DNA from 3 places in the Streptomyces sp. NPDC021080 genome. Region 1 is predicted to be linked to each of the others. Evidence: riboswitches for the same ligand, from Rfam matches in the RefSeq annotation. Region 1 holds a riboswitch; each other region holds the start of a gene.

Region 1 (9,865 bases):
CGACGACGGCGCCGCGGCGGTCCACGAACTGCTCGACGCCTACGGCGGCGCCCGCATCGTCCACGGTCACAGCCCCATCCCGTACCTCCTGGGCGAGGTGGGCCCGGAGGACGGCGAGGCCGGATCGGGCCCCGTGATCGAAGGACCGCACGTCTACGCCGACGGGCTGGCCATCGCGATGGACGGCGGGGTGACCATGGCCGGAAAGCTGCTGGTCCAACAACTTCCCCTGGATATCTGAGCGTTCACCGGGCAGGCGTCCGGCGGGCACGGCACACCGGACGGGGGGCCAATTTCTGGAAACCCCCTGTCACGGCGTGCCGTCACCGCTCTACCATCGGCTTATCCGTAGCAGGCTCCCCTCCGTTTCTGCCCGACGGCTCGTCAGCGTGCGAGCCACCAGCCCTACGGAGCATCGGGGGATGCAGATGAACAGCGTTCCGCAGCACCTGCTGAGCGAGGACCGCCAGGAATACGAGCGGATCCTCGATGAGGCGCTGCGCTCCGCACCACACCGCCCGGAACTCGCCGCTGTCGGCCAGCGGCTCAACCTCGAACAACTGCGCACGATGGCGCTCAACGCCACGGCCCTCATCACGACGGCCGCGTCGGACGAGTACGCGCACTATGTGAAGGTCCGCAGCGAACTGCGCCGCCCGGCGCGGTCCGTCCCGGCCATGAGCGAGGAAACCGGCTCCGCGGAGCCGGGCACGCCCTCGATGGGCCTCGCCACCACCGTGGGGGAGGTCACCGAGGCCGCCGGAGCCGGCGCGGTCGCCGTCGTCGCGGTGCTCGCCCCCGTCCTCGCCGGGACGGCGGCGGCGATATTCCTGCTCGTGGGCTATGTCCTGAGGATGCTCGATCCCGAGCCGACCATCGCCAGAACCCTGCTGACCACCGGCTGGGTCTTCGGCGCGGTCACGGCGGCCGCCATCCTGGTCGCCGCGGCCGGTCTGCTGCTGACCGCCCTGCGCAACAGCTCCTCCTCCCTCCAGGCCGGAGCGGGCGACGAGCTGACCGAACAGGTCACCCGGGCCAAGGAAGCCTGGCACGACGCCCTGCTGGAGCGCGGCATCCTGCCGTTCCTCCGGGAAGCCCTCGCGGACCCGGGCTCGGCGGCGCTGAACCGCCCCGCACCGGCCCCCAGCCGCATACCCCACCTCGGGTACGGCCGGCCGGGGTTCAGCAGCCCCGAGGACGGACCCGCGGCAGGCCCGCGCCCGAGCTTCTCCAGCCCGGACTTCACCAGCCCGGACTTCGGGGGGCCTGAACACCAGCCCGAGTGACCCGGCCGGCCGACGGCCGGGTTCGCGGCAGGAGGGGGCCCGCGCGAGTGCGCGGGCCCGTGCACGGCCCCCGGTGCGGCCTCGTACGGCCGCTCCAGGGTGTCCTGCCGGCGCCCTGCGGACGTCGTCCGCCGTCTTCCTCAGAGCTGTCGTGTGCTGTGTGCTGTGTGCTGTGTGCTGTGTCAGATGATGCCCAGCCGCCGTGCCTCCTTCGTCCACGACGGGAACTCGGACAGCAGTCGGTCGTAGAGCTCCGGATCCGGTACGGCACCGATGTCGTCCACCGCGAAGAAGCCCACGTTGTCGACGCGTCGGCCCGGCAGTGTGTCGAACTGCTCCAGAACGCCGTAGTTGGAGCGCCCCAGTCCCACGAACTGCCAGAAGACCGGCTCCTCCACCGCCTCCCGCAGCTCCTTCTCGATCTCCTTGTTGCGGTAGACGCCGCCGTCGGAGAAGAAGAGCACCAGCGTGGGATCGTCGACCGGGTGATCGCGGACATACGCCCGTACCTCGGCGATCACCTTCTGTTCCTCGTTCTGGATGCCGACCGCCCGCATGTCCACCTGTCCCGGCAGCAGTCCCTTCTTCGGCTTCTTCCGCCGGAACAGGGTCAGTTCACCGACCCGGACATGGCGCTCCAGCCACTCCGGAAGATCACCCAGGACGAGGTCCGGCAGCCGGGCCGGGTTCGACGCGAAGGTCCATGCCTGCATCTCCCCGTCGTCGTCCAGCTGGGCCGCCACCGCGGCCATCCGCTCCACCACGTCGGCCACGACGCCCTTGGAGTACAGGAACGACATCGACCCGGAGGCGTCCAGGACCAGGATGACGCGGGCCCTGACACCTACGGCCCCGTGCTTGCGCAGACTGACCGCCACCTGTTCCTTGCGCAAGGAGAGCCGCTTGCGCATGTCCACCGGCAACCGCTCCTCCCCCTTGACGAGACGAGGAGCCGAGCCGGGGGGTGAGGGTGGCAGGGGCGCCGACGGTGCTGGGGGCACGGGCCCGGGCGGAGGTGCCGGTACCGAGGGGGGTACCGGGGGTACCGAGGGGGATACCGAGGGGCGTGCCGGGGGTGCCGACGGGACGGCTCCGCCTGCCAGGTTCCTCGCGTCCGTTCCCCCGGCAGTGCCGGGCTCCTCGTCCACGCTGATCCCGAAGTCGGTGGCCAGGCCCGCGAGTCCGGAGGCGTAGCCCTGGCCCACCGCACGGAACTTCCACCGGCCGCCCCGCAGATACAGCTCGCCTCCGATGAAGGCCGTCTCCGTCGTCGCCTCCATGTCGAAGAACGCCAGCTCTTCCCCGCTTCCGGCATCGAACAGCCTCAGTCTCAGACCCGACAACTGGCCGAAGGTGCCCCCGTCCGCGGAGGCGCCCAGGACGACCCGCTGGATCTCCGACTCCAAGGCCTGCAGATCCACCTCGACGGTGTCCGTCGTCCCGTCGCCCTCCCGCTGCTTGCCCGAGTGGCGCACGGCGCCGGAGGCGTGCCTGGGCTGGTTGTAGAAGACGAAGTCACCGTCGTCGCGCACCCGCCCGTCCTGGCGGAGCAGCAGGGCCGAGGCGTCGGCGTCCGGTGCTCCGGGGCCTCCGGACCAGCCGAGTACGACCCGCACCTGCCGCGCGGCAACGGGAAGGTTGGCGCCCTTGCTCATCGATGTCGGTGTCATGCGTCCAGTCTCCCCGGAGAAGCCCCTGGTGGATCCGACCGGTACGCCTGCACGGGGGAAGGGCCGGCCGCGTCCGTCGCGGCCCGTACGAAGGCACGCAGCCGTTCGGTGGTGTTGCCCTCCATCCACACCAGCCCCCGTTCGATCGGCTGTGCGTCGTGAAGGGGTACGTAGGCGACGTCGGGCCGGGGGTAGTACTGCCGCGAGTGCTCCCCGACCGGGAGGACGCCCCTGCCCATCGCGACCAGCGTCAGCATCTCGGAGAACGACCCGCCCACCGGGCCCTTCGGAACGGGCCGGCCCGAGGGGGTGCGGTCCGGTGTGCGGTCCCGTTTGAACCCTGCCGAGGTCACCTGCGGGTACTGCACGACAGGGTGTTCCGCGAGCACCTCGACGGACAGCCGTTCCTCACCGGCCAGCGGATGGCCGGCCGCGACGGCCAGCACCCGTCTCTCCCGCAGCAGAGCGGGCCCGCAGGCCATTCCGTCGAAGGGGAAGGAGGCGAGCAGCACGTCGATCGAACCGTCCAGCAGACTCGCCCGGGAGTTGGACAGCTGGACCTCCCGCACGTCGACCCGGCATTCGGGGTGCCGCTCGCCGAACAGGGCGACCGCCTTGAGGAGCGCGGGTGCCGTCCACTCGCCGAGGAAGGCGGCCCGCAGCTCTCCGGTGATCCCCCGGCCGGCGTCGGCCGCTCTTCGCAGGGCCGCTTCCATCCCGGCGACCAGGGGCGCCAGATCGGCCGCCAGCTGCCGGCCGATCGGGGTGAGCCGGACCGAACGGCTGGTGCGTTCGAAGAGCGGTCCGCCGACTCTGCGCTCCAGCGTCCTGATCACCTGACTGACCCTCCCGGTCGTGATCCGCAGCCGTGTGGCGGTCCGGCCGAAGTGCAGTTCCTCGGCCAGCGTCAGAAAGGCCTCGGTCTCCAGTCGCTCCAGCATGAATCCCCCGGCGTTAAATCTGGCTCAACAGTCGTGTAGCGATCTTGCCTTGATGGCATCCGTCCCGCGGCGGATCGTAGAGGCGTCCACCGGGCTTCGGGAAAAGAACCGAGCCCGGCCGTGCCGACGAGATCGACCCGCCCTGTCCAGCGCGTGGCTCCGCCACGCCGTCGCCCTGGAGACGACATGACCACCCTGCGCGTGAAGGCCTTCGACCACCTGGTCCTCAACGTCGAGGACGTCGAGCGGTCCCTGGAGTTCTACATCGGCCTTCTCGGCCTGGAACCCGTACGCGTCGACGCGTGGCGGCGCGGCCAGGCCCCGTTCCCGTCGGTGAGGGTCACCGCGGAAACCATCATCGACCTGGTCGCCCATGCCCCTGAGGGGTCCAACGTCGACCACATCTGTCTCACCGTGGAACCGCTGGACTGGGACCAGGTCATCGCGTCGGGATCCTTCACCGTGCTCGAGGGGCCGGTGAAACGCTTCGGTGCGCGGGGCAGCGCCACCTCGGTCTACGTCCAGGACCCGGACGGCAACACCGTCGAGCTGCGCTGGTACCCCGAGGACGTCACACCGTGAGCCTGCCGAGGACGCGGTCCGGGGGCACCCCCGGACCGCGTCCTCGTGGAGCGGCTCAGTCGGCCAGCGGCAGGTACACGCGGTTGCCCGCCTCCGCGAACTCCCGGGACTTCTGCAGCATGCCCGCGGAGATCTCCTCGGCCGAGGCTCCCTCGGCCACGTCACCGCCGAACCGTTCGTTGATGTTCTGGCTGATCTTCATCGAGCAGAACTTCGGCCCGCACATGGAACAGAAGTGGGCCGTCTTGGCGGGCTCGGCCGGCAGCGTCCGGTCGTGGAACTCCCGCGCCGTGTCCGGATCGAGGGCCAGGTTGAACTGGTCCTCCCACCGGAACTCGAAGCGGGCGTCGGAGAGCGCGTCGTCCCATTCCTGCGCACCCGGGTGCCCCTTGGCGAGGTCGGCGGCATGGGCCGCGATCTTGTAGGTGATGACGCCGGTCTTGACGTCGTCACGGTCGGGCAGGCCCAGGTGCTCCTTGGGCGTGACGTAGCAGAGCATGGCCGTGCCCCACCAGGCGATCATCGCGGCACCGATGCCGGAGGTGATGTGGTCGTACGCCGGCGCGACGTCCGTCGTCAGCGGGCCGAGGGTATAGAACGGAGCTTCATCACAGATCTCCTGCTGAAGGTCGATGTTCTCCTTGATCTTGTGCATCGGGACGTGCCCCGGGCCTTCGATCATCGTCTGTACCTGAAAACGCTTCGCGACCTTGTTGAGTTCCCCGAGCGTCCTCAACTCCGCGAACTGCGCGGCGTCGTTGGCGTCCGCGATGGAACCCGGCCGCAGCCCGTCGCCGAGCGAGTAGGTGACGTCGTACGCGGCGAGGATCTCGCAGAGCTCCTCGAAGTTCTCGTACAGGAACGACTCCTTGTGGTGCGCGAGGCACCAGGCGGCCATGATCGAGCCGCCGCGCGAGACGATGCCGGTCTTGCGGTTCGCGGTGAGCGGCACATACGCCAGGCGCACCCCCGCGTGGACCGTCATGTAGTCCACGCCCTGCTCGGCCTGCTCGATGACGGTGTCCTTGTAGATCTCCCAGGTCAGTTCCTCGGCACGACCGTCGACCTTCTCCAGTGCCTGATAGAGCGGCACGGTGCCGATGGGTACGGGGGAGTTGCGCAGCACCCATTCCCGCGTGGTGTGGATGTTGCGCCCGGTGGACAGGTCCATGACCGTGTCGGCGCCCCAGCGGGTCGCCCAGGTCATCTTCTCGACCTCCTCCTCGATGGAGGAAGTGACCGCGGAATTGCCGATGTTGGCGTTGACCTTCACGAGGAACCGCTTGCCGATGATCATCGGCTCGATCTCCGGATGGTTGACGTTCACGGGCAGGACCGCCCGGCCTGCGGCGATCTCCTCCCGTACGACCTCGGGATCGACGTTCTCCCGGACCGCCACGAACTCCATCTCGGGCGTGATCTCACCGCGCCGCGCGTAGGCGAGCTGGGTGACCGCCTGTCCGGGGCGCCCCCGGCGCGGCTGGCGCGGCCGGCCGGGGAAGACCGCGTCGAGGTTGCGCAGTCCTCCACGCGGGGACGTGTGCTTGATCCCGTCGTCCTCGGGACGGACAGGGCGGCCCGTGTACTCCTCGGTGTCCCCACGGGCGATGATCCAGCTCTCGCGCAGCGGCGCCAGCCCCCGGCGCACATCGGTGTCGATCGTCGGATCGGTGTACGGGCCGGAGGTGTCGTACAGCGTCACGGACTGCCCGTTGGTGAGGTGCACCTGGCGGACCGGCACCCGCAGATCGGGGCGCGTACCCCCGACATAGGCCTTGTGCCAGCCGATGGACTTTCCGTCCCCGCCGTTCGCGAACGGCGGGGAAGCCCCGTCCGTCCGGCTGGAGGCAGGCGTGCGTACATCCTTGTCGGTCATGAGACCTACTCCCTACGCCGGCATTACCCGGTAACAGGTTCAGCGGTCGACGCAGCGGCTTCCGATCGCCGATGTTTCATGTGAAACATCGCGAAGACGGAGGTCAGCGCCCTCTCAGCCCGGTGCTCCGAGCTCCCGCGTGTGCAAAGGTGCCTCCACGCTAGCGTCATGTCTGGCGCGGTGAACAGGGGGCCCTTGACGTTCTTGCGATGATCGGGCGGTGACGACGACCCGGCAGCACCCGTTCCCCTCGTCCGAGCCACCGCGGCGCCCCGGCTCCGACGGCGGCCGCGGGCATGGCTCCGGCCACGGCCCTGGACATGAGCACGAGCACGGGCACGGGCACGGGCACGGGCATGGACCGGGCAGTGATCACCTCGGCTTCGACGACGGGCACGGGCCGGGTCCCCGGCGCGGGCGCGACGAGCCCGCGAGCGGTGGGCACGGACATTCCCACAGCCACGGTCCCGCCGCGCCGGTCTCCAAGCATCTGCGCAAGGTCATCGCCGCGGTACTGATCCCCTTCGCGGCCGCGGTCGCGGTGGGTCTCGTGGTGCTGTGGCCCGGCGGCGCTCCTGCCCACGAGCGCACCGGTGTCGGCTTCGACCGGCAGACCCAGCAGGCGACGGTCACGAAGATCGACCAGGTGGACTGCAAGTCCGTCAACGCCTCCTCGGGGTCCGCGACGGCCGCCGGCTCCGCCGCCGGGGGTTCCTCCGCCCGGCGCGGGACGACGGGGGAATGCAAGAAGGCGACGGTCCGGATCGACACCGGAAAGGACAAGGGCCGCACCTTCACCGAGATCGTTCAGCCTGATCAGTCACGGCAGTTGCACCAGAGCGAGAAGGTCGTCGTCGCGTACGAGCCCTCCGCCCCCAAGGACCTGCAGTACTCGGTGACGGACGCCAACCGGAAGCTGCCCCTGACGCTGCTCTCCGTGATCTTCGCGGTGGTCGTCGTGGTGATCGGCCGCATGCGCGGTGTCATGGCACTGGTCGCCCTGGCCATCAGCTTCCTGATCCTCAACTTCTTCATCCTGCCCGCGATCCTGCAGGGCTCGAACCCGCTGCTGGTGGCCGTTGTCGGGTCCAGCGCGATCATGCTGATCGCGCTCTACATGTGTCACGGTCTGTCGGCCCGTACCTCCGTGGCGGTGGTCGGCACCCTGCTCTCGCTGGTGCTGATCGGCCTCCTCGGCTCGGTCTTCATCGACTGGGCCGTACTGACCGGCAACACCGACGACAGCACCGGCCTGATCCACGGTCTGTACCCGTCCATCGACATGAGCGGCCTCCTGCTGGCCGGCGTCATCATCGGTTCGCTGGGTGTCCTGGACGACGTGACGGTGACGCAGACGTCCGCTGTCTGGGAACTGCACGAGGCGAACCCCACGATGGGCCGGCGCGGTCTGTACCGCGCGGGCATCCGGATCGGCCGCGACCACATCGCGTCGGTCGTCAACACGCTCGTCCTGGCCTACGCGGGCGCCGCACTGCCGCTGCTGCTGCTCTTCTCGATCGCGCAGAGCAGCGTGGGCACGGTCGCCAACAGCGAACTGGTCGCCGAGGAGATCGTGCGCACGCTGGTCGGGTCGATCGGTCTGGTCGCCGCGGTGCCGGTGACGACCGCGCTGGCCGCCCTGGTGGTCGCCGCGGACCGCGTGGGCGGCACGGCCGTCCCCGCTCAGCCCGCGGCCGCCGGGACGCCGGCCCGGAGCGGGAAGGGACGTCGCCGCAAGCACTGACCCGTCCCGCAGAAACCTTGAAACCGTCCTGCACCGGCGGCCCTTGTGAGGAAGCGTTACTCCGCTCCCGGCCGCCGAGGCTTCAGCCCGCGCTCTGCTCCTCCGTGAGAATGCGGTCGAGCACGGCGTCGAGGGACGTGTCGAAACCCTCGAGGGAGCGTTCCTGCCCGAGCGGAACGAGCCGGTCCGTCCGGTCGAGGAACGCGACGAGCGGCGCGGTCCCGGACCGGAACAGCGCGTGATCGCCGCCGACCTGAAGCCGGATCAGCACCTCGCCGAGCGCCTCCGGTTCGGCCGGAGCGATGTGCACATCGCCGTCACCACAGGGCCTGCCCACCCCGTCGATCAGCAGTTCTCGCCCGAACACCCAGGTCACAGGCGCGTCGCCGGGCAAGTGGAAGGTCAGCCGCACGGCATACGGATCACAGGTCTCGTAGCGCAGCTCGACAGGAATGCGAAAGGAGAGCTCCTCGGACACGAGGAAGCTCATCATGACCTCTGCCTGTACCGACTCGCGCATCGCCTACCCCGTCGTTTGCCGTCGACTGGCCAGGAGTCGTCCCACCTGACACTGCTGGAAATATTGCTCAACGTACATGTCGCATTACAAGGAGTGAGTTTTCAGATACTGATAGAGATGGCGAGTGTTGTTAGCAGTCCGCCGACCTCGCTCTGCAGCCTCCGCGCCACGGGCATCAGCCGCTCACCCTGGTGGGACGGGAGGGAGAAGGCCACCGCCGCGGCCGAACTGCCCGCGGTGACCGGGATCGCGGCACAGACCGTGCCCAGCGCGTACTCCTGCCGCTCGATCACCGGCTCCATCCGCCCCGTCCGTTCCAGGCGCCTCAGCAGACGGTCCTTGTCACGCACCGTGTACGGGGTGAGCGACCGCACCGGGTAGCGGTCGAGGTGGTCACGCCGGGACTTGTCGTCCAGCTGGGCCAGCAGACACTGGCCGACCGCATGGGCGTGCCCGGTCTCGCGGAAGTCGGCCCACTCCTGGACCGCGGGGTTCGCGAGCGTGTCGGCGACATGCATGACCTCGATCTCGCCCTCGCGGTAGACCGCGTAGTACACGGGGGCCCCGATCGCGTCGCGCCAGTGCGCGAGCATGTCCCGCATGGTGCTGCGACGTTTCTGCCGGGCTCCGCTGCCGCTCAGCCGCTCCGTGGCCTCGCCGAGGAAGAACAGCCCTCCGTCACGGCGCAGGTAGCCCTCGTGGACGAGGGTGCGCAGCAGGTGGTAGGCCGTCGGCAACGCCAGTCCCGCCTCCCGGGCGAGTTGCTTGGCGGGGGCGCCCCGGTCGCGCGAGGCGACGGCCTCCAGCAGACGCATCGCGCGCTGGACCGAGCCGATCAACGTGGTGGTGTGGGAGTCCAGGGGAGCGGCTTCCGGCTCCGTGGAAGGGGCGTGAGCGGGTCGCGCCGTCCCCGTGACCGGTGACGGCGTACCGCGCGTCAGCGGCGGCCTGGTGTGCCCGGTGAGCCTTTCCGCCGGCGCGGCGCGCCGGGCGGGTGCCTGCCCTGTCGGAGTGCCGGGCGGCGCCGGCTCCCTGGGCGGGGCCGGCGAAGTGTGCGGAAGGGGTTGCTCCCCCGGCGAGGTGCGCGGCTGGGCCGGTGGAACGCGTGCCGCCGCGGGCGTGCCCGGCCGCCGGAAGGGAGGAGCGACGGATGGTGCGGGTGCGGTGTCGACCGTGGCCAAGGGGCACTCCGAAGAGCGAGGAGGACCGCCCGTGCGGGGAAACACGGGAGGGAGCTGTGCGCTGC
Region 2 (9,865 bases), on a different contig from region 1:
GCGACCCCGTCGACGATCACCTCGCACGTGCCCGGATACATCGACCGCGAACGGGAGTTGATCGTCGGCCTGCAGACCGACGCGCCGCTGAGGCGCGCCATCATGCCGAACGGCGGTCTGCGCATGGTCGAGAACGGACTGAAGGCGTACGGCTACGAGCCCGACGCCTTCGTCACCCGCGTCTTCGGGACCTACCGCAAGACCCACAACGACGGCGTCTTCGACGCGTACACCCCCGCGATGCGCGCGGCCCGCAAGGCCGGCATCATCACCGGCCTGCCCGACGCGTACGGCCGGGGCCGGATCATCGGCGACTACCGGCGGGTCGCGCTGTACGGCACCGACCGGCTCATCGCCGCCAAGCGCGCGGAACGCGCCGTTCTCGACGCCGCTCCCTCCACCGAGCACATCATCCGCGACCGCGAGGAACTCGCCGAGCAGATCAAGGCGTTGGGCGAACTGACCCGGATGGCCGCCACGTACGGCTGCGACGTCTCCCGTCCGGCGGCCACCGCCCACGAGGCCGTGCAATGGCTCTACCTCGGCTATCTCGCCGCCGTGAAGGAGCAGAACGGCGCGGCGATGTCGCTCGGCCGCACGTCGACCTTCCTGGACGTGTACCTCCAACGCGAGCTGGCCGCCGGGGCCCTGGACGAGACCCGGGCCCAGGAACTGATCGACGACTTCGTCATCAAGCTGCGCATCGTACGGTTCCTGCGCACCCCCGAGTACGACGCGTTGTTCTCCGGAGACCCGACCTGGGTCACGGAGTCCATCGGCGGCATCGGCGCGGACGGCCGCCCCCTCGTCACCCGCACCTCGTTCCGCTTCCTGCAGACCCTCTACAACCTGGGCCCGGCCCCCGAACCCAACCTCACCGTCCTGTGGTCGCCCCGACTCCCGTCCGGTTTCAAGGAGTTCTGCGCCAAGGTCTCCATCGACACCAGCGCCGTCCAGTACGAGTCCGACGAACTGATGCGGCCCCGCACCGGCGACGACACCGCGATCGCCTGCTGCGTCTCCGCCATGGCGGTCGGCCGGCAGATGCAGTTCTTCGGCGCCCGGGTCAACCTCGCCAAGGCGCTGCTGTACGCCATCAACGGCGGCCGGGACGAGATCAGCGGCGAGCAGATCGCCCCCGAGGCACCGGTGTCGACCGGGGAGTACCTGGACTACGACGAACTGTCGAAGGCGTACGACGTCATGCTGGACTGGCTGGCCCAGACGTACGTCGACGCGCTCAACGTCATCCACTACATGCACGACAAGTACGCCTACGAACGCATCGAGATGGCGCTCCACGACCATCCCGTGCACCGCTTCATGGCCTGCGGCATCGCCGGCCTCTCCGTCGCCGCCGACAGCCTGTCCGCCGTCAAGTACGCCCGGGTCAGGGTGATCCGCGACGCGACCGGACTGGCCGTCGACTACGAGACCGAGGGCGACTACCCGGCGTACGGCAACAACGACGACCGCGCCGACGCCATCGCGGTCGGCCTCGTGGACTCCTTCATGACGAAGGTGCGCGAACACCCCACCTACCGGGACGCCGAACACACCCAGTCGGTGCTGACGATCACCTCGAACGTCGTCTACGGCAAGCACACCGGCAACACGCCCGACGGCCGCCGCGCGGGAGCTCCCTTCGCGCCCGGCGCCAACCCGATGAACGGCCGCGACCGGCACGGGGTCGCCGCCTCCGCGCTCTCCGTCGCCAAGCTGCCCTACGAACACGCCCGCGACGGCATCTCCCTGACCACGACGATCACCCCGGAAGGCCTGGGCCACGTGCCCGCCGAGCGCCCCGGCCACCTGGTCGGCATCCTCGACGCGTACATGGCCTCCGGCGGCTTCCACATGAACGTCAACGTCCTGGACCGGGCGACCCTGGAGGACGCGATGGAGAACCCGGACAAGTACCCGGAGCTGACCATCCGGGTCTCCGGCTACGCCGTCAACTTCGTCCGCCTGACCCGTGAGCAGCAGCTCGACGTGATCAGCCGGACCTTCCACGGAGCACTGTGAGGACGGCCACGACGGGTCGGATCCACTCCTGGGACCTGTCCACCGGCGTGGACGGTCCCGGGACCCGGTTCGTCCTCTTCGTCAACGGCTGCCCGCTGCGCTGCCTCTACTGCGCCAACCCCGACACCTGGCACATGCGCGACGGCAAGGAGGCCACCGTCGACGAGGTGATGGCGGAGATCGAGAAGTACCGGCCGTTCATCACCGCCGCCCAGGGAGGGGTGACCATCACGGGCGGCGAGCCCCTGCTCCAGCCGGCCTTCACCGGTGAGGTGCTGCGCCGCTGCAAGGAGGCGGGACTGCACACCGCGCTGGACACCTCCGGCTTCCTCGGCGCCCGCGCCGGCGACCGGCTCCTCGCGGACACCGACCTGGTGCTGCTCGACATCAAGTCCTTCGACGCAGCCGCCTACCGGGGGCTCACCGGCGGTGAACTCGGCCCGACGCTCGACTTCGCCACCAGGCTCGACCGTCTCCGTATCCCGGTGTGGGTCCGCTACGTCCTCGTCCCGGGCCACACCGATGCCCCCGAGCCCATCGACGGACTCGCCCGGTTCCTCTCCGGGCTCGGGAACGTCGACCGGGTGGACGTCCTCCCCTTCCACAAGATGGGCGCCGCCAAGTACGAAGCCCTGGGCATCCCCTTCCCCCTGCGGGACAACCCCGTTCCCGGCCCCGCCCTGACCGAACGCGTCCGGGGCCAGTTCAGATCCCGGGGACTCGCCGCCCAGTGAACCGCGCGCCGGAAAACCCCGGGCCGATCCACCACGGCCCGGGGCAGGATGCTCCCCGTGAACCATGTCCTGAGCGGCCTCGCCGCCAACCCGGCCCTGCCGTCCGAACTGGTCGACCGGCTGATCGCCGTCGCGGACACCGACCTCGCCCGAGATCTCGCCGACCGGGAGGACCTCAGCCGCGGACAGGCGGTCGCCCTCTTCTCGCGCGACCCGGAGTGCGGCGTGCGGCTCGCCTACGCGGGAAAGCTGACAGCCGCCGACGTCGATCCCGTGGCACAGCCGGACACCGCTCTCGCCCTGCTCGACGAGGGGTCCGGCAGCCCGGAGTGGGCGCGCCTCCTCGCGGCGGATCCCGCGGTGGAGCGCCGGGAGAAACTGGCCGCCTGCCCCGGCCTCCCGGCCGACGTGGTGGACGGACTCGCCGCGGACCCGGATCCGGGCGTCGTCGCGGAGCTGGCGCTGTGGACCACCCCGGAAACGGCCGCCCGGCTCGCGGAGCATCCGCACGCCGGGGTCCGCCGCGCGGTGGCGGCCAACGAGTCCACACCTCCTGACGTACTGGCCGCGCTCATCACCGGCGAGGGACTGCCGCCCGCGCGACACTGCCTGGTCTGCGACGGCGAGCCGACTCCGTTCACCCACGATCCGGAGTGCCCCCGGCCGGACTGTGATCTGCCGCCGGGCGCCTCCTGCGACGGCTCCCACGAGTCGGCCGTCCACGAGATGCGGGTCGCGGCACTCCGTAACCCGGCCACGCCCACGGAAGCGGTCGTCGGCTTCGCGGACCATCCTTCGACGCTGCTGCGCTGGACGCTCGCCGCCCGCGAGGACCTGCCCCCGCAGGTGTGCGCCCGGCTCGCCGCGGACCCCGTTCCCGGCGTCCGCGCCGACCTCGCCGAGAACCCCGCGACCGGCGAGGACGTCATCCGCGTACTGGCGCGGGACCCGGACGTACCGGTGCGCCGGGGCCTCGCCCGGCATCCCCGTGTCCCGCTCGACGTGCTCACCGAACTGGCCCGCACCGCCAAGGTCGGCGCCACCCTGCTCCCCCGGATCGCCACCGCCACCTCCGCCGAGATCGAGGACCTGGCCCGGTCGCCGGACCCGGCGGCACGCATGCTCGCGGCCCAGCGCCGTGATCTGCCGCCCGGGACACGCGACGCGCTGGCACGCGACCCCGACGCGAAGGTGGTCAAGTCCGTCGCCCCGCACCCGGGTCTGCCCGAAGACCTGCTGCGTTCCATGGTCGACCGGCACGGAGCGAGGGTCCTCGCCAGGGTCGCGGCCAACCCCGGGGCGAGCCCGGCGCTGCTGGAGTTCCTGACCCGGCAGGCGCCGCCCCCGCAGAAGGCGTTCCGGGCGATCGCCCGGCACCCGAACGCGAGCGCCGAAGCCCTGCTCTCCTGCCTCGCGGACCACGAGGCACGCCCCTGGGCCGCCGTTCACCCGGCACTTCCGCCGCGGGTGATCGTGGACCTGCTCTCCGACGCGGACGTGCGGGTGGCGGAAGCGGCGGCCGCGAACCCGTCGCTGCCGCCCGCGGTGATGGAGGATCTCGTGACCGGGTCCGACACGCCTGCCCGGACGGCCGGTTGAGACGTCCTGCGGACACACGGGAGCGGGCCGCACCTCCCTCGCCGGGACGTGCGGCCCGCTCCTCACCCATGCGTCACCCGAAGGGCTAGAGCATCTCGGTCTCGTCGCGGGACGCCTCGCCCCACAGGGTGTGGAAGGTGCCCTGGCGGTCGGTGCGCCGGTAGGTGTGGGCGCCGAAGAAGTCGCGCTGGCCCTGGGTGAGGGCGGCCGGCAGCCGGTCGGCGCGCAGGGTGTCGTAGTACGACAGGGCCGCGGAGAACGCGGGCACCGGGACGCCTCTGCGGGTGGCGATGGAGACGACCTCGCGCCACGGGACCTGGGCGTCCTTGATCTCGGTGGCGAACCCCGCGTCGGACAGCAGGCTGACCAGGCCCGGGTCGACGGCGTACGCGGCGCGGATGCGGTCGAGGAACGCCGCGCGGATGATGCAGCCGCCGCGCCAGATCTTGGCCACCTCGCCGAGGTCGATGTCCCAGCCGTACTCGGCGGCGGCGTCCAGGATCATCTTCCAGCCCTGGTCGTAGGCGATCAGCTTCGAGGCGTACAGGGCGTGTTCGACCTGGCTGGTGAAGCGCTCGGCCTCGGTCGCGGACAGGTCCCAGTGGGTGCCGCCGGGCAGGCCGCGGTAGGCGGCGCGCAGCCCGTCCTGGCTGGAGGCCGCGCGGGCGAACGTCGCCTGCGCGATGGCGGTGACCGGGGAGCCGAGGTCCAGGGCGGTCTGCACGGTCCAGCGGCCGGTGCCCTTCTGGCCCGCCGCGTCGACCACCACGTCCACGAACGGCTCGCCGGTGGCGGCGTCCGTGTGCGCGAGGACCTCGGCGGTGATCTCGATCAGGTACGAGTCGAGGCGGCCCTTGTTCCAGCGCCGGAAGATCTCCGCGATCTGCGGCGGCGTGTACCCCCCGACGCGGCGGAGCAGGTCGTAGGCCTCGCCGATGAGCTGCATGTCGGCGTACTCGATGCCGTTGTGCACCATCTTGACGAAGTGGCCGGCGCCGTCGGTGCCGATGTGCGTGGCACAGGGCTCGCCGTCCACCTTGGCACTGATCGACTCGAACATCGGGCCGAGGGAGGCGTACGACTCCGGGGAGCCGCCGGGCATGATGCTCGGCCCGTTGAGGGCGCCCTCCTCGCCGCCGGACACCCCGGCGCCGACGAAGTGGATGCCGCGCTCGCGCAGCGACTGCTCACGGCGCCGGGTGTCGGAGAAGTGGGCGTTGCCGCCGTCGATGATCATGTCGCCGGTTTCGAGCAGCGGGGCGAACTCCTCGATGACGGCGTCGGTGGCGGCCCCCGCCTGCACCATGATCATGAGGCGGCGGGGGCGCTCCAGCGCCGCCACGAAGTCCTCGGCCGACTCGGCCGCGACGAAGGCGCCCTCGTGCCCGAACTCCTCGACCAGTGCCTTGGTGCGCGCGGGCGTCCGGTTGTGGACGGCGACGGTGTAACCGTTCCGGGCGAAGTTGCGGGCCAGATTGCGGCCCATCACGGCGAGCCCTGTGACGCCGATCTGCGCGGTCGCCTTCATGATGTGCTCCTTGGATCCGGATCTGCCTGTCCGCGTACCCGACGGGCGGGCAGACGACTGTCGCTGTGCCGATCAGTACGCCGGGAGGGGCCGGGGTGTTCAGCGTCCGGGGCAGGAGCTGTGCGGGACCTTCGAGGCAGCGGACGCGCAGCACCGTGAGACGGGGCCGTGCGGGCACGAAGGGCCGCGGCCGGGGTAGGGCCGGCCGTGCGGGAGCCTCGGGCGCCGGACCGGAGAGGGGCAGCCCGGGAGGGGTTCAGCCGTCCCGGCGCAGTCGCCACCCGTGGTCCACCGGACCGATGCCGGCGCCGAGCGCGAAACCGGCCTCGATCGCGGCCGTCACGTACGCCTTGGCCCGCCGTACGGCCTCCGGCACGTCGAGGCCCTCGGCCAGGCCCACCGCGACGGCCGAGGCGAGCGTGCACCCCGTGCCGTGCGTGTGCCGGTTGTCGTGGCGCGGGGCGCGCAGCCAGTGCTCGGCGGTTCCGTCGGTGAGCAGATCGACCGCCTGCCCCGGCAGATGGCCGCCCTTCACCAGCACCCACCGGGGACCGAACGCGAGCAGCAGACCGGCGGCCCGGCGCATGCCCGCTTCGTCGTCCACCTTCAGCCCGGTGAGCTGGGCGACCTCGTCGAGATTCGGGGTCGCCACGGTCGCGCGCGGCAGCAGCCGGGTCCGTACGGCGTCCAGCGCGTCGTCGGCCAGCAACCGGTCCCCGTGCTTGGAGACGCTCACCGGGTCCACGACGACCGGGGCGCCCACGTCGGACAGCAACTCGGCGACCGTGGTGACCAGTCCGGGCGACGAGAGCATCCCCGTCTTGACGGCCTGGACGCCGATGTCGTCGACCACGCTGCGGTACTGGGCCCGCACGGCTTCCTCGGAGAGCTCCCAAGCTCCCTGTACGCCCACGGAGTTCTGCGCGGTCACCGCGGTGAGCACACTCATCCCGTGGGCGCCCAGCGCGAGCATGGTCTTCAGGTCGGCCTGGATCCCGGCGCCTCCGCCGGAATCGGATCCGGCGATCGTCAGGACGCGGGGCGGTGCGGTCATGAGGTGTTCCTCTCGGGTACGGCTTCGGGCACGAAGACCCTGGACCGGCGGAGCGGCGGGCGGCCCTCAGGCGCGGCGGCGCAGCCGCAGCGGGGCGTAGAGGGCGAGGGCGACGAGGAACGCCACGTAGTAGGAGAGATCGGCGCCGTGCAGCGCGTCGGCCACCGGACCGACGTACAGGCCGGTGTCCATGAACGGCACGGCCGCGCCGAACGCCGCGGTGAAGGCCACGAGAGACGGCCATCCGGAACGCGTACGGGGTGTCTCGGCGGTGATGTCGAGGGGCGCGCCGGCGCGCTCCTGCCCCCGGGCCAGCCAGTCGACGACGACGATCGCGACGAACCCGGGGATCCAATAGCCCACGAACAACAGCACGTTCTGGAAGCGGGCCGTGGTGTCGGCGGCGTGCATCCACAGCACCAGCGGGAAGCCGAGTCCGGCGGCCAGGGCGGCCGCGACCGGTCGCGGTATCCGCACACCCAGGGTCTGCAGGGCCAGCGAACCGCTGTAGTCGTTCATGGCGTTGCTGCACACCGCCGCGAGTGCCACGGCCAGCAGCCCGAACGCGCCCGCGGCACCGCCGCCCAGCAGCGTGTCCACGCCCGCCGCCGTCTGGTCGGTGAGCACCGACGCGCCCCACAGCCCGAGCACCTGCACGGCGACGAAGGACGCGACGAGGCCGAGCAGGGTGCACCAGAACATCCGCGGTCGGGACGTCGTGCGCGGCAGATACCGGCTGAAGTCACCGGCGTACGGCGCCCAGGACAACGACAGGCTCAGCGCGATGGTGCTGGTGAGCACGAACGCGCCGCCCCGGTCGGCCCCGGTCGCGGACCCGGTCGCCGCGGGGTGGACCCCGTCGAGCATCCGCCAGGCGATCACCGCGAAGGCCACGGCGAGCACGAACGTCATGACGATCTGCAGCCGGTGGATCGCCTCGTAGCCCAGGACGCCCAGAGCCCCCTGGGCCGCCATCATCACCAGCACGCCGAGCCAGAACGGCCAGCCGCACAGCCGCGCCAGCGCGTCCCCGCCGAACAGGCCGATCAACGCGTCCCAGGCGACCGAGGACAGCCACTGGAGCAGCCCGGGCAGCACCACAGCCCGGCCGAACGCGAGCCGTGCGAGGGGGAGTTGGCCGGTTCCGGTGAGTCCGCCCCAGGTGCTGAGGTAGGCGGTGGGCAGCGCGCCGAGCACGGTCCCGAGGACCACCGCCGCGAGGGCGGTGGTGAAGTCCAGGCCCAGTGCGATGCCGATGGTGCCGGTGAACACACCCGTCATCGTCAGGTTCGGGGCGAACCACACGGTGAACAGGCGTCCGGCCCCGCCGTACCGGTTGCTCTCGGGGACCGGCTCGATGCCGTGCCCCTCCACCCGCAGATCGCCGGGTGCGGCGGGCATCCGTCCGTCGAAGACGGCGGGCCGGCTGTCGGCGGGCAGCCCGCCGGAAACATGCGCCAATGGCATGGAAGACATCCCTCCGCCAGTATGAACTGGTTCAGGTTCGACGGGTGTGATCTCAGCCCCTCGGACGGGGCACCCCGTGTCCGGTACGACGGACACACTAACCGTTCCCGGAGGCGGAGCGGGAGCGGGTCCTCACTCACCCGGACCGGCGTGCGCCCGCGCGTGCTCCGGTTCATTCGAACGGCGCGGGCGGGCCCGTTCACAGCGCGGCGCGTGCCGCCACTCGGTACTGTCGGAAGTGATCGCCGCTCGTGCTCCGCTCCAGGGTTCCCGGACCCCGGTGGCCGGGCGGAAGGAGGCAGGGTGCCGTGACCGTGATCTCCCTGAAGTCCGCACAGGTGCGGGAAGGGCTCGCCCTCCCGTACGCCGAAGCCGGTTACCCCAGTGGTACACCGGTCGTCTTCGTGCACGGCCTGGCGGACTCCTGGTGGTCCTTCGAGCCCCTGCTGAGGCGTCTGCCGGCGTCCCTGCACGGCTACGCGCCCACGCAGCGCGGACACGGCGACGCCGACCGGCCCCCGGAGGGCTACACCCCCGACGACTTCGCCGCCGACGTGGTGGCCTTCCTGAACGCGGTCGACATCCCCCGGGCCGTCCTGGTCGGGGCCTCCAGCGGCGGCGTGCCGGCCCGGATCGTCGCCGGGAGCCATCCCGACCGCATCGCGGGGCTGGTGCTGCTCGGTGTCCCCGGCACCCTCGCGGACAAGCCGGCGGTCGTCGGGACGGCGAAGGCCGTGGAAGCCCTCTCCGATCCCGTGCCCCGCGCGTTCGTCGAGGACTTCCTGGCCGACACGGTGGCCCGCCCGATCGCCCGGGGGTTCGTCGAGACCATGGTGGAGGAGAATCTCAAGCTCCCCGCGTACGTCTGGAAGGACACGGTCCGCGGCCTCCTCGACGCCGATCTCCGCGCGACCCTCGGGGGCATCCTGGTGCCCACTCTCGTCATCTGGGGCGAACAGGACGAGTTCCTGCCCCGCGAGGACCAGCAGACCGTCCTGGACGCGGTCCACGGCGCCGAATTCCTCGCCTACCCGGAGACCGGGCACTCCGTCCACTGGGAGCAGCCCGAACGGGTGGTCGCCGACATCGCCGCGTTCGTCACGCGGATCGAGCACCCCGGTACGCGATAGGCCGCCCGACCTCGCGGAAGGTTCAACTGCTCCGCGTACAGGCCGTGTTGATCGTGATCGGGTAGCCGCGATCGTCGCACGGCCCGCACCCCTCCCGTCCGCCGGCGCCCGTTGACGCGATCTGTACCCCGACTGCCCGTCGATGCCCACCGGCGTATGTCTGCATGGCATGCTCATGCTCCCCACAGGAAGGGATCACGTGCCATGAGACCGAGCCGACGCTCCCTGCTCGCCGCCACCGCCGTACTGGGATCCGTCTTCGCCGTCCCCGCGCCCGCCAAAGCCGCCGAAGTCCCCGCCGCGGGCGCCTATTACGTCCAGAGCGCCG
Region 3 (9,865 bases), on a different contig from region 1:
AATTCGATGACCTCGGGGTCGCCCTGCATCGCAGAGGCTCCTTCCACACGGGGGGACTGGGCAGATTGCGCCGCATCTTTGCACCGGTGTCCGGGAGCGTCCAGTAAGTGCATGCTTACTCCGAGTTGCCCCCATCCGGCCCGCGCTGGTCATGGGCACTGTTCCGGGTCTGTCAGGATGGAGTCATGGGTCAGCCGGTGCAGCGCGAATCTGGAGAAACGGCACAGTCGGAGCTTCCGCCGGGACAGCGACTTCAGCGCGGCTGGCCGGTCACGCACTACGGGCCCGTCCCCAAGTTCCGCCCCGAGCGCTGGGAATTCAGGGTCTTCGGCGCCACCGCCGACGGCGGGAAGCAGTGCTGGAACCACGACGAGTTCACCGCCCTCCCGTACGCGTCCGTCGTCGCCGATCTGCACTGCGTCACGAAGTTCAGCATGCTGGGGGCCGAATGGGGTGGCGTCCCCGCTCGTACGATCCTGGAGATAGCCCCGCCCGCGCCCGCCGTCACCCATGTGATGGTCTGGGCCGAGTACGGCTTCAGCTCGAACCTGCGCCTCGCGGACTTCGCCTCCGAGCGCGCCATCTTCGCCACCCACAAGGACGGCGAGCTGCTGACGGCGGAGCACGGGTTCCCGCTGCGCCTGGTCGTCCCGCACCTGTACGCGTGGAAGGGCCCCAAGTGGGTGCGCGGCGTCGAGTACATGACCGCCGACCGCCGCGGCTTCTGGGAGGAGCGCGGCTACCACAACGTCGGTGACCCCTGGCGCGAGCAGCGCTACTCCTACCAGGAGGAACCCGGGGACGGCCCCGAACTCTGAGCCCGGAACACCGGGCCCGGGCCCCGGGCTCAGCCGTCGCGCAGCTTCTTCAGCCGCTCCACGTCCGCCGCGTGCCCCTCCTTCCCGCCGGGCGTCTCGATGATCAGCGGGACGCCCTCCGTGGCGGGATGGGTCATCAGGGCGCGGAACGGGTCCTCGCCTATGTGGCCGGAGCCGATGTTCTCGTGGCGGTCCTTGTGCGCGCCGACCACGTTCTTGGAGTCGTTGGCGTGGATCAGTTTCAGCCGCCCCTCGCCGACGGTGTCGACCAGGGAATCGAGGGTCTGGTGCATGCCGCTCGGTCCGGTCAGATCGTGGCCCGCCGCGAAGATGTGGCAGGTGTCGAGGCAGACGCCCAGCCTGGGGTGCGCGTCCAGGGCCTCGAAGTAGGGGCCGAAGTCCCAGGTGCGCGAGCAGAGCGAGGAGCCCTGGCCGGCCGTCGACTCCAGCAGGAGGAACGGGTCGTCGTCATGGGTCAGTTCGTCCAGCAGCGGCAGCAGACGGTCGCGCACCTGCTTCAGGGCGACGGACCGCTCCCGGCCGCCGGTGGCGCTCCCGGTGTGCACGACCACCCCCAGGGCGCCGATCTCCCGCCCGCGCCGCAGCGAGTGCCGCAGGGACTCCACCGACTTCTCGGCCGTCGCCTCGGTGTGCGAGCCGAAGTTGATCAGATACGGGGCGTGGACGTACGCGGGGATCGACCGGGCGGCGCAGGCGGCGCGGAAGTCCTCGTCCTGCTGCGGGTTCCCGGCGGGCGTCGCCCAGCCGCGCGGGTTCGCGACGAAGACCTGCACGGTCTCGGCCGCGAGGTCGCGGGCGTAGGCCAGACCGACGGAATGGAGGCCGCCGGCCACGGGGACGTGCCCGCCGACGGGGTTGCGGAGCTGCTTGCTGGTCACACCCGCCAGGGTGTCACGCGCCGCCGCGCACCCCGCGGGCGGACCCATGGGGGCCGGATCGGACCGCGCGGGCGGACCTCGCGGGGGAGAGCGCGGCCTCCGAGCGGCTGCCCGGTCGGAGGCCGTACGTCCCGCGGGTTCAGCGGATCTGGATCGTGATCGTCGAGCCCTTGGGCGCCGTGTCGCCGCCGTGCACCGACTGCTTCTTGACCGTGTCGCCGAAGAGTCCGAGCAGTCCGCGGTCCTCGTCGACCTTGAACCCGGCGTCCTCCAGCGCCTTCTTGGCGTCGTCCACGCTGTCGCCCACGACGTCCGGGACCTCGACCATCTCGGGGCCCTTGGAGAGGGTCAGCGTCACCGTGTCGCCCGTGGCGGCCTCGCGGCCGGCGTCCGGCGTCTGCCGGGCGACCTGGCCCTTGTCGAACTCCGAGTTGACCCGTTCCGCAGCGATCTTCACCTTCAGGCCCGCGCCCTCCAACTGCGCGGTGGCGTCCTCGACCGACGAGCCGGTCACGTCGGGCAGTTCCACGGGGGCGCCCTTGCTCACCACGATCGCGATCGCCGATCCCGAGTGCCGCTCGGTGCCCGCGGCCGGATCCGTACCGATCACGAAGCCCTTGAGCACGTCCTGGCTGAACGCGCGCGTGACCATGCCCGGGGCGAGCCCGTCGCCCTTGAGCACGTCCTTCGCCTTGAACAGCGCGAGGCCCTTCAGATCCGGCACCTTCACCGTTTTGGGGCCGTCGGAGACGGTCAGCGTCACGGAGTCGTTGTCGCGGATCCGCTGACCGACACCGGGGTCGGTGCTGATGACCGTGCCCCGCTTCACGGTGTCGCTGTAGGCGTGCTTGACCGTCTTGACGTCGAGCCCGGCGCCCTGGAGCTGCTTCCTGGCCTGCTGCTCCGTCTTCGCCAGGACGGGCGGGACCTTGGTGAACTGGCCCGAGTTGATGTACCAGACACCGGCGCCGAGGCCGAGCACCAGCACGATCGCGGTGACCACCAGCAGCATCCCGCGCCGCGGCCGCGTGCCCGGGTCCCGCGGCGGTGCGACCGGCGCGGTGGTGAACGGGCTGCTCTGCTCGAACCGGCTGGTCCGGTCGATGGAACCGTCGTCCTCGTTCACCGGCAGCAGGCGGGGGACGGACAGCGAGCGCGGGATCACGCTCGTACGGTCGTCGGCGTTGTCGTGGCCCACGGACAGGGCGCCCGGGGGAATCGCGTCGAGCTGCTCGGCCGTGAGACCGGCCCGCGCCTCCAGGACCTGGCCGAGCAGCGCCACCGCGTCGGCGGGGCGGATCTCGGGATTGCGGGCCGTGGCCGCGGTGACCAGCTCGTCCAGCGCGTACGCCAGACCCGGCACGACGGCCGACGGGGGCGGCACGTCCTCGTGGAGGTGCTGGTAGAGAACCTGTGCGGCGGTGTCCGCGGTGTGCGGCTTGGCGCCGGTGAGCATCTCGTAGAGGACGACTCCGCAGGCGTAGACGTCCACCCGGGTGTCGGCGGTGCCGTGCTCGATCTGCTCGGGGGCGAGGTACGACACGGTGCCGAGGACGGTGCCCGTCGTGCTGGTCACCGTGTCCACGGCGCGCACGAGGCCGAAGTCCGCGACCTTGACCCTGCCGTCGTCCCCTATGAGGACGTTCTCCGGCTTCATGTCGCGGTGCACGAACCCGGCGCGGTGGGCCGCGCCGAGCGCGGCGAGCACCGGCTCCAGGATGTCGAGCGCGGCCCGCGGCTGCAGGGCGCCGCGCTCGCGCAGCACGTCGCGCAGGGTGCACCCGGCGATGTACTCCATGGCCAGATAGACGTACGACCCGTCCGTCCCCTGGTCGAAGACCTGCACCACATTGGGGTGCGCCAGCCGGGCCACCGACTTGGCCTCGCGGATGAACCGCTCGACGAACGAGGCGTCCGCGGCCAGCGTCGGGTGCATCACCTTGAGCGCGAGCACACGGTCGAGGCGGGTGTCCAAGGCCCTGTAGACCGTGGCCATCCCGCCGACCGCGATCCGTGCCTCGACGCGATACCGGCCGTCGAGCACGTGTCCGACAAGCGGGTCCTGAAGGGTCGTATCCACGCAGGTGAGTCTACGAGCCGCCACTGTCACGGCGCCCCGTTCGGCCGATACAGGCGCCCGACTGCAGCCGAGCTGTGACGCGCGCCGCACGTGCGAAGACTCGTTCGTCGCACAGATGTCCGATCACGCCCTGTCTGTCACCGCAAGGCCACAACACGACAACCTGCGACGACGCGGCAGGGGCCCCGGCCGGCGGCGCCGGCCGGCCCCCCTCGTGGCCCGTCCCACGACACGAAGCGCACGTCATACGGGGCGCACGCGGGGGCGCGTGGACGTCTCGGCCCCGGCCGCCCGCCGTCGCGGCGCGCGCCCGCCTCCGGCCCGGCGGCCCGTCCGGCCGGAAACCGACGTCGGCGGCCCGGCGGTCAGAACGCCGGGCGTTCGGGGTCCAGCGCCGCCCTGCCCTCCACGGGAGAGGACGCCGTGGCGAAATGCCGCCGGGGGATGCGCCCCGCCCGCCGCGCCAGACGCCCCGCCTCCACCGCGTGCCGCATGGCCTCCGCCATCAGCACGGGTTCCTGCGCCCGCGTCACCGCGGAGGCGAGCATCACTCCCGCACACCCCAGCTCCATCGCGAGCGCGGCGTCCGACGCCGTACCCGCCCCCGCGTCCAGGATCACCGGCACCCCCGCGCGCTCGACGATCAGCTCGAAGTTGTGCGGGTTGCGGATGCCTAGCCCGGACCCGATGGGCGAGCCGAGCGGCATGATCGCCGCACAGCCGACGTCCTCCAGCTTCCGCGCCAGCACCGGGTCGTCGTTCGTGTAGGGCAGCACGGTGAAACCGTTGTCGACCAGTGTCTCCGCCGCGTCGAGCAGCTCGACCGGATCGGGCAGCAGGGTGCGCTCGTCGGCGATGACCTCCAGCTTGACCAGGTCGGTGCCCAGCGCCTCGCGCGCCAGACGGGCCGTCAGCACGGCCTCGCCCGCGGTGTAGCAGCCGGCCGTGTTCGGCAGGACGCGGATGCCCAGCCGGCCGAGCACCGACAGGACCGAGCCGTGCACGGACGCGTCCACGCGCCGCATCGCGACCGTCGTCAGCTCCGTGCCGGACGCCACCAGGGCGCGCTCCAGCACGTCGAGGCTGGGTGCACCGCCCGTACCCATGATCAGCCGGGACGCGTAGGTCGTACCACCGAGGACGAAGGGATCGTCTGCCACGGGTCAGCCTCCTTGGACGGCGGTGAGGACTTCGACGCGGTCGCCCTCGGCGAGCGCGGTGGACGGCCACTGCGCGCGCGGCACGACGGTCTCGTTCAGGGCGGCGGCCACCCCGGACGACGAGGCGGTGAGGGTCGCGACGAGCGCGTCCAGAGCGGTTCCCGCGGCGATCCGCCGGCGCTCCCCGTTGACGACGACGTTCATACGTGCAGCTCCGTGCGGGCCGTGGCGCCGAAGCGCAGGGGGGTGAAGGGGCGGGCTTCGGCGGGGAGTTCGCCGGTGGTCAGGACGTGGGCCATCACGTCGCCGGTCACCGGCGTCAGCAGCACGCCGTTGCGGTGGTGGCCGGTGGCCAGCAGCAGTCCGTCCAGCGCGGTCGGGCCGAGCAGCGGCGCGTTGTCGGGCGAGCCGGGGCGCAGCCCCGCGCGGGTCTCCGTGAGCGGCAGCTCCGTGATCCCGGGGACCAGCTCGTGGGCGTCGCGCAGCAGCTCGTACACGCCGCCCGCCGTCACGGTGGTGTCCCAGCCCAGCTCCTCGCTGGTCGCGCCCACCACGAGCTCGCCGTTCTCGCGCGGCACCAGGTAGACGTGGCTGCCGCGCACCACGGCCCGCACGGTGCGGTTCAGGAAGGGCGCGTACCGCGGCGGCACGGTCAGCCGCAGCACCTGCCCCTTGACCGGGCGCACCGGCGGCACGGCGTCGTCCGGGATCCCCGCCAGACGCCCGCTGAGGCTGCCACCGGCGAGCACCACCCGGTCCGCGCCGAGTTCGGTGCCGTCCGTGGTCACGATCCCGGTGGCCCGCTCCCCCGCGACGGTCAGACGCTCCGCCCAGGTCCGGTGCACGGTCACCCCGGCCCGCTCGCACGCGGTGACCAGGGCGGCGGCGAGGCGCCGCGGGTCGATCCGGTGGTCGCCGTCCACCCGCAGACCCCCGCGCACGCCGGGCGCGAGCATCGGCTCCAGACGGCGGCACTCACGGCCGCTCAGCCACTCCGACTCCAGCCCCGAACGGACCTGCAGCGCGTGCAGTTCCCGCAGATGGGCGCGGTCGTCGGCGTCCAGCGCGACGGCCAGCGTGCCGGACCGGCGGTAGCCGAGGTCCTGGCCGGTCGCCTCGGTGAGCTCGGCGGCGAAGTCCGGATAGCGGCGCGCCGAGGCGAGGTTGAGGCCCAGCAGGGTCTCCTCGCCGAAGTGCAGCTCGGTGACGGCGGCCAGCATCCCGGCCGCGACCTGGGCGGCCCCGCCGCCCGGCCCGGGGTCCACGAGCGCGGTGGTGAGCCCGCGCTGCGCGGCCCGCCAGGCCGTGACCAGACCGATGATCCCGCCCCCGACGACGAGGACGTCCGACGAACGTGCAGACGACATGGGCGTCCAGCCCCTCCCTTCGCCGGCATGACCCGGATCAGGTTCGTACGGTCGGAGGCCGTCCAGCCTCCCTCTCAGCCCGGTGCGTCCGGGCTCCCGCGAGTGCTTTACGTTGGCCACCCTAGCCCGCCCCCGTCCGTCTCAGTAAGGGAGCCTCCGCCCATGGCGCGACCGCTCGACGGCCTCGTCCTCGCCCCCGTCGCCGACCAGGCCCCGGGCCAGGTGGGCACCCGCACCCGGTTCGCGTACCACGAACGGGACGGCGTGGTCTGGGCCGACTACGCGGGCGGCGACGTCGTCCGAGGACACCTCGTGGGCACCCGCGAGGGTGACCGCCTCGACTTCCGGTACGTCCAGCTGGGGCACGACGGGACCACCGCGTCGGGCCACTGCGTGTCCCTCGTCGTGGAACTGCCCGACGGGCGGGTGCGGCTGGAGGAGACCTGGACGTGGGAGTCGCGGCCCGGCGCCGGGACGAGCGTGGTCGAGGAACTGCGCGAGACCGGTCGTGTGGAACAGGTCACCGAGCACGTCCGCTGACTGACGGGTTGTCAGGTGCTTATGGTGATCGGGTGAGCGATCAGACGCAGGCACAGTCCCAGTCGCACGGGCTCACGGCACGGCGGGTCGTGGTGGTGGGCGCGGGCATGGCCGGGGTGCAGACCGCGGTCGCCCTGCGCGAGCAGGGCTTCCCGGGCACCGTCACCCTGATCGGCGCGGAGCCGCATCAGCCCTACGACCGGCCGCCGCTGTCCAAGGCCGTCCTGCTGGGCAAGGCCGAGGGCTCCGCCTTCGACGTCGACTTCGAGGCCCTGGACATCGACCTCAGACTGGGCAGCGAGGCGCTCGGCGTGCGCCCCGGCGACCATGAACTGGACACGGACGGCGGACCCGTCCCGTACGACGTCCTGGTCGTCGCCACCGGCGCCGAACCGATCCGGCTCCCCGGCGCCGAGGGCGTGCCCGGGGTGCATCTGCTGCGCACCCTGGACGACGCCGACCGGCTGCGTCCCGTCCTCGCCCGGCAGCACGACATCGTGGTGGTCGGCGCGGGCTGGATCGGCGCCGAGTTCGCCACGGCGGCGCGCGAGGCGGGCTGCGCCGTCACCGTCGTCGAGGCCGCCGACCGGCCGCTCGCCGGGGCGCTGCCGGCCGAGGTGGCCGCGCCGATGGCCGCCTGGTACGCGGACAGCGGGGCCTCGCTGCGCACCCACGCGCGCGTGGAGCGCGTCGAGCCCGGCGCCGTGATCCTGGACGACGGCTCCCGGGTGCCCGCGGACGCCGTCGTGGTCGGGATCGGCGCGCGCCCCGCCACCGCCTGGATCGCCGGCTCCGGCATCGAACTCGGCGCCCACCGGGAGATCGTCGCCGACGACCACCTGCGCACCTCCCTGCCGGACGTCTACGCGGTCGGCGACTGCGCCTCCTTCCCGTCGGGACGCTACGAGGAACGCCTGCTCGTCCACCACTGGGACAACGCCCTCCAGGGCCCGCGCACGGTCGCCCTGAACATCGTCGGCCAGACGCCCGCCGCCTACGACCCCGTGCCGTACTTCTGGTCCGAGCAGTTCGGCCGTTTCGTGCAGTACGTCGGCCACCACGCGCCCGCCGACACCCTGGTGTGGCGCGGCGACCCCGCGGGCGCCTCCTGGTCGGTGTGCTGGCTCCGCGAGACGCGGCTCGTCGCCCTCCTGGCGGTGGGCCGCCCGAGGGACCTCGCCCAGGGCCGCCGCCTGATCGAGGCGGGTGCCATCATGGACCCGGAGCTGCTCGCGGACCCGTCGAGGCCGCTGAAGGGCGCCACGGCCTGATCCCTCGCACCGGGTCGGACGCCCTCGGCTTCCGACTGTCGGTCCGGGATGGCAGGCTTGTCCCGTGACCGAGATTGACGCAAAGACCGATGCTCTCGTCCCCGCCTGGCTCACCCTCCCCGACATCGCCGAACAGCTCGGCGTCGAGGTGACGCGCGTCCGGCAGCTGGTCAAGGAAGGCCAGCTGATCGCCGTACGCCGTGGTGAGAACCGCGCGCTGCACGTCCCCGCCGATTTCATCGACGTGGCCGAGCAGAAGGTGGTCAAGGGCCTGGCCGGCACCCTGACCCTCCTGCGGGACGACGGTTTCTCCGACGAAGAGGCCCTGGAGTGGCTCTTCACCCCCGACCCGACCCTGCCCGGCACCCCCGCGCAGGCCCTGAGCGAGAATCGCGGCACGGAGGTGAAGCGCCGCGCCCAGGCGCTCGCCGTCTGAACCAGTTCGAGACCGTCCGGCACGGGGAGCGCGGCGGCGGGACCATCCCGGCCGCCGCGCTCCCCGCGCACCGACAACGGGGGACCCACGCATGCCCGAGACCGCCGCCACGACCGCGCGGGACCGCCTCGCCGACGCCCGCGTCTACCTCTGCACGGACGCCCGCAGGCGCCAGGGAGACCTGCCCGAGTTCCTCGACACGGTCCTGGCGGGCGGCGTCGACATCGTGCAGCTGCGCGACAAGGGCATGGAGGCGGGGGAGGAGCTGGAGCACCTGGAGGTCTTCGCGGACGCCTGCGCCCGGCACGGCAAGCTCCTCGCGGTCAACGACCGGGCGGACGTGGCCCACGCCGCCCGCGCCGACGTCCTGCACCTGGGTCAGGGGGACCTCCCGGTTCCCGCGGCCCGCGCGATCCTCGGCGACGAGGTGATCGTCGGCCGCTCGACGCACGCCGCGTCCGAGGCCGAGGCCGCCGCCGTCCAGGAGGGCGTGGACTACTTCTGCACCGGCCCGTGCTGGCCCACCCCCACCAAGCCCGGCCGCCACGCACCCGGACTCGGTCTGGTCCGCCACACGGCCGCCCTCGGCACCGCCCGTCCCTGGTTCGCGATCGGCGGCATCGACCTCGGCCGGCTCGACGAGGTGCTCGAAGCGGGCGCCCGCCGCGTCGTCGTCGTACGGGCGATCACCGACGCGGACGATCCGGGCGCGGCGGCGGCGGAATTCGCGAAGCGGCTGCGCGAGGCGTAGGCCCGCGGGCCGCCGGCACGGAGCGTTCCGGCGGGGCCGCTGTCCGAGGGGTGGACAAGAACCCGGCAGATCGGACAAATGCCAGCGGTTCGGTTGGGTGACCGACTCCCTCTGGCTAACCTGCGAGTATGGCCCTCGGATCCGCTTCCACCAGGACTGACCGCGCACGCACCGTGCGCGACATGCTCGCGACCGGCAAGCAGACCTTTTCCTTCGAGTTCTCGGCGCCGAAGACCCCCAAGGGCGAGCGCAACCTGTGGAACGCCCTGAGGCGGGTCGAGGCCGTGGCCCCGGACTTCGTCTCCGTGACCTACGGAGCCGGCGGCTCCACGCGGGCCGGCACGGTCAAGGAGACCGAGCAGATCGTCCTCGACACGACCCTCACCCCGGTCGCACACCTCACCGCGGTCGATCACTCCGTCGCGGAACTGCGCAACATCATCGGGCAGTACGCGGACGCGGGCATCCGCAACATGCTCGCCGTGCGCGGCGACCCGCCCGGCGACCCCATGGGCGAGTGGGTCCCGCACCCCCAGGGTCTGA

The links. Region 1 has a riboswitch for thiamine pyrophosphate ahead of thiC (phosphomethylpyrimidine synthase ThiC). Riboswitches for the same ligand answer to the same signal wherever they lie in the genome.
Region 2: linked by a shared signal. The riboswitch ahead of ACH4S8_RS33570 (purine-cytosine permease family protein) and the one ahead of thiC (phosphomethylpyrimidine synthase ThiC) in region 1 are both predicted to bind thiamine pyrophosphate.
Region 3: linked by a shared signal. The riboswitch ahead of thiO (glycine oxidase ThiO) and the one ahead of thiC (phosphomethylpyrimidine synthase ThiC) in region 1 are both predicted to bind thiamine pyrophosphate.

What each region holds. Positions count from the first base shown of each region.
Region 1 is NZ_JBIRQM010000009.1:224,461-234,325, reverse strand. It holds gene ACH4S8_RS23615 (metallophosphoesterase) at 1-241, shown strand, start outside; gene ACH4S8_RS23610 (hypothetical protein) at 423-1,286, shown strand; gene ACH4S8_RS23605 (VWA domain-containing protein) at 1,469-2,956, opposite strand; gene ACH4S8_RS23600 (LysR family transcriptional regulator) at 2,953-3,897, opposite strand; gene ACH4S8_RS23595 (VOC family protein) at 4,084-4,479, shown strand; gene thiC (phosphomethylpyrimidine synthase ThiC) at 4,535-6,355, opposite strand; TPP riboswitch at 6,348-6,504, opposite strand; gene ACH4S8_RS23585 (YibE/F family protein) at 6,576-8,099, shown strand; gene ACH4S8_RS23580 (SsgA family sporulation/cell division regulator) at 8,182-8,619, opposite strand; gene ACH4S8_RS23575 (IclR family transcriptional regulator) at 8,721-9,479, opposite strand.
Region 2 is NZ_JBIRQM010000016.1:76,466-86,330, reverse strand. It holds gene pflB (formate C-acetyltransferase) at 1-2,025, shown strand, start outside; gene pflA (pyruvate formate-lyase-activating protein) at 2,022-2,759, shown strand; gene ACH4S8_RS33585 (hypothetical protein) at 2,817-4,358, shown strand; gene gndA (NADP-dependent phosphogluconate dehydrogenase) at 4,444-5,886, opposite strand; gene thiD (bifunctional hydroxymethylpyrimidine kinase/phosphomethylpyrimidine kinase) at 6,143-6,940, opposite strand; gene ACH4S8_RS33570 (purine-cytosine permease family protein) at 7,007-8,407, opposite strand; TPP riboswitch at 8,399-8,494, opposite strand; gene ACH4S8_RS33565 (alpha/beta fold hydrolase) at 8,716-9,537, shown strand; gene ACH4S8_RS33560 (phospholipase) at 9,742-9,865, shown strand, end outside.
Region 3 is NZ_JBIRQM010000007.1:221,021-230,885, reverse strand. It holds gene bfr (bacterioferritin) at 1-29, opposite strand, end outside; gene ACH4S8_RS19290 (sulfite oxidase-like oxidoreductase) at 186-818, shown strand; gene ACH4S8_RS19285 (deoxyribonuclease IV) at 848-1,717, opposite strand; gene pknB (Stk1 family PASTA domain-containing Ser/Thr kinase) at 1,857-3,797, opposite strand; gene ACH4S8_RS19275 (thiazole synthase) at 4,163-4,957, opposite strand; gene thiS (sulfur carrier protein ThiS) at 4,961-5,161, opposite strand; gene thiO (glycine oxidase ThiO) at 5,158-6,324, opposite strand; TPP riboswitch at 6,322-6,434, opposite strand; gene ACH4S8_RS19260 (hypothetical protein) at 6,487-6,864, shown strand; gene ACH4S8_RS19255 (NAD(P)/FAD-dependent oxidoreductase) at 6,897-8,135, shown strand; gene ACH4S8_RS19250 (Rv2175c family DNA-binding protein) at 8,200-8,571, shown strand; gene thiE (thiamine phosphate synthase) at 8,663-9,322, shown strand; gene metF (methylenetetrahydrofolate reductase [NAD(P)H]) at 9,451-9,865, shown strand, end outside.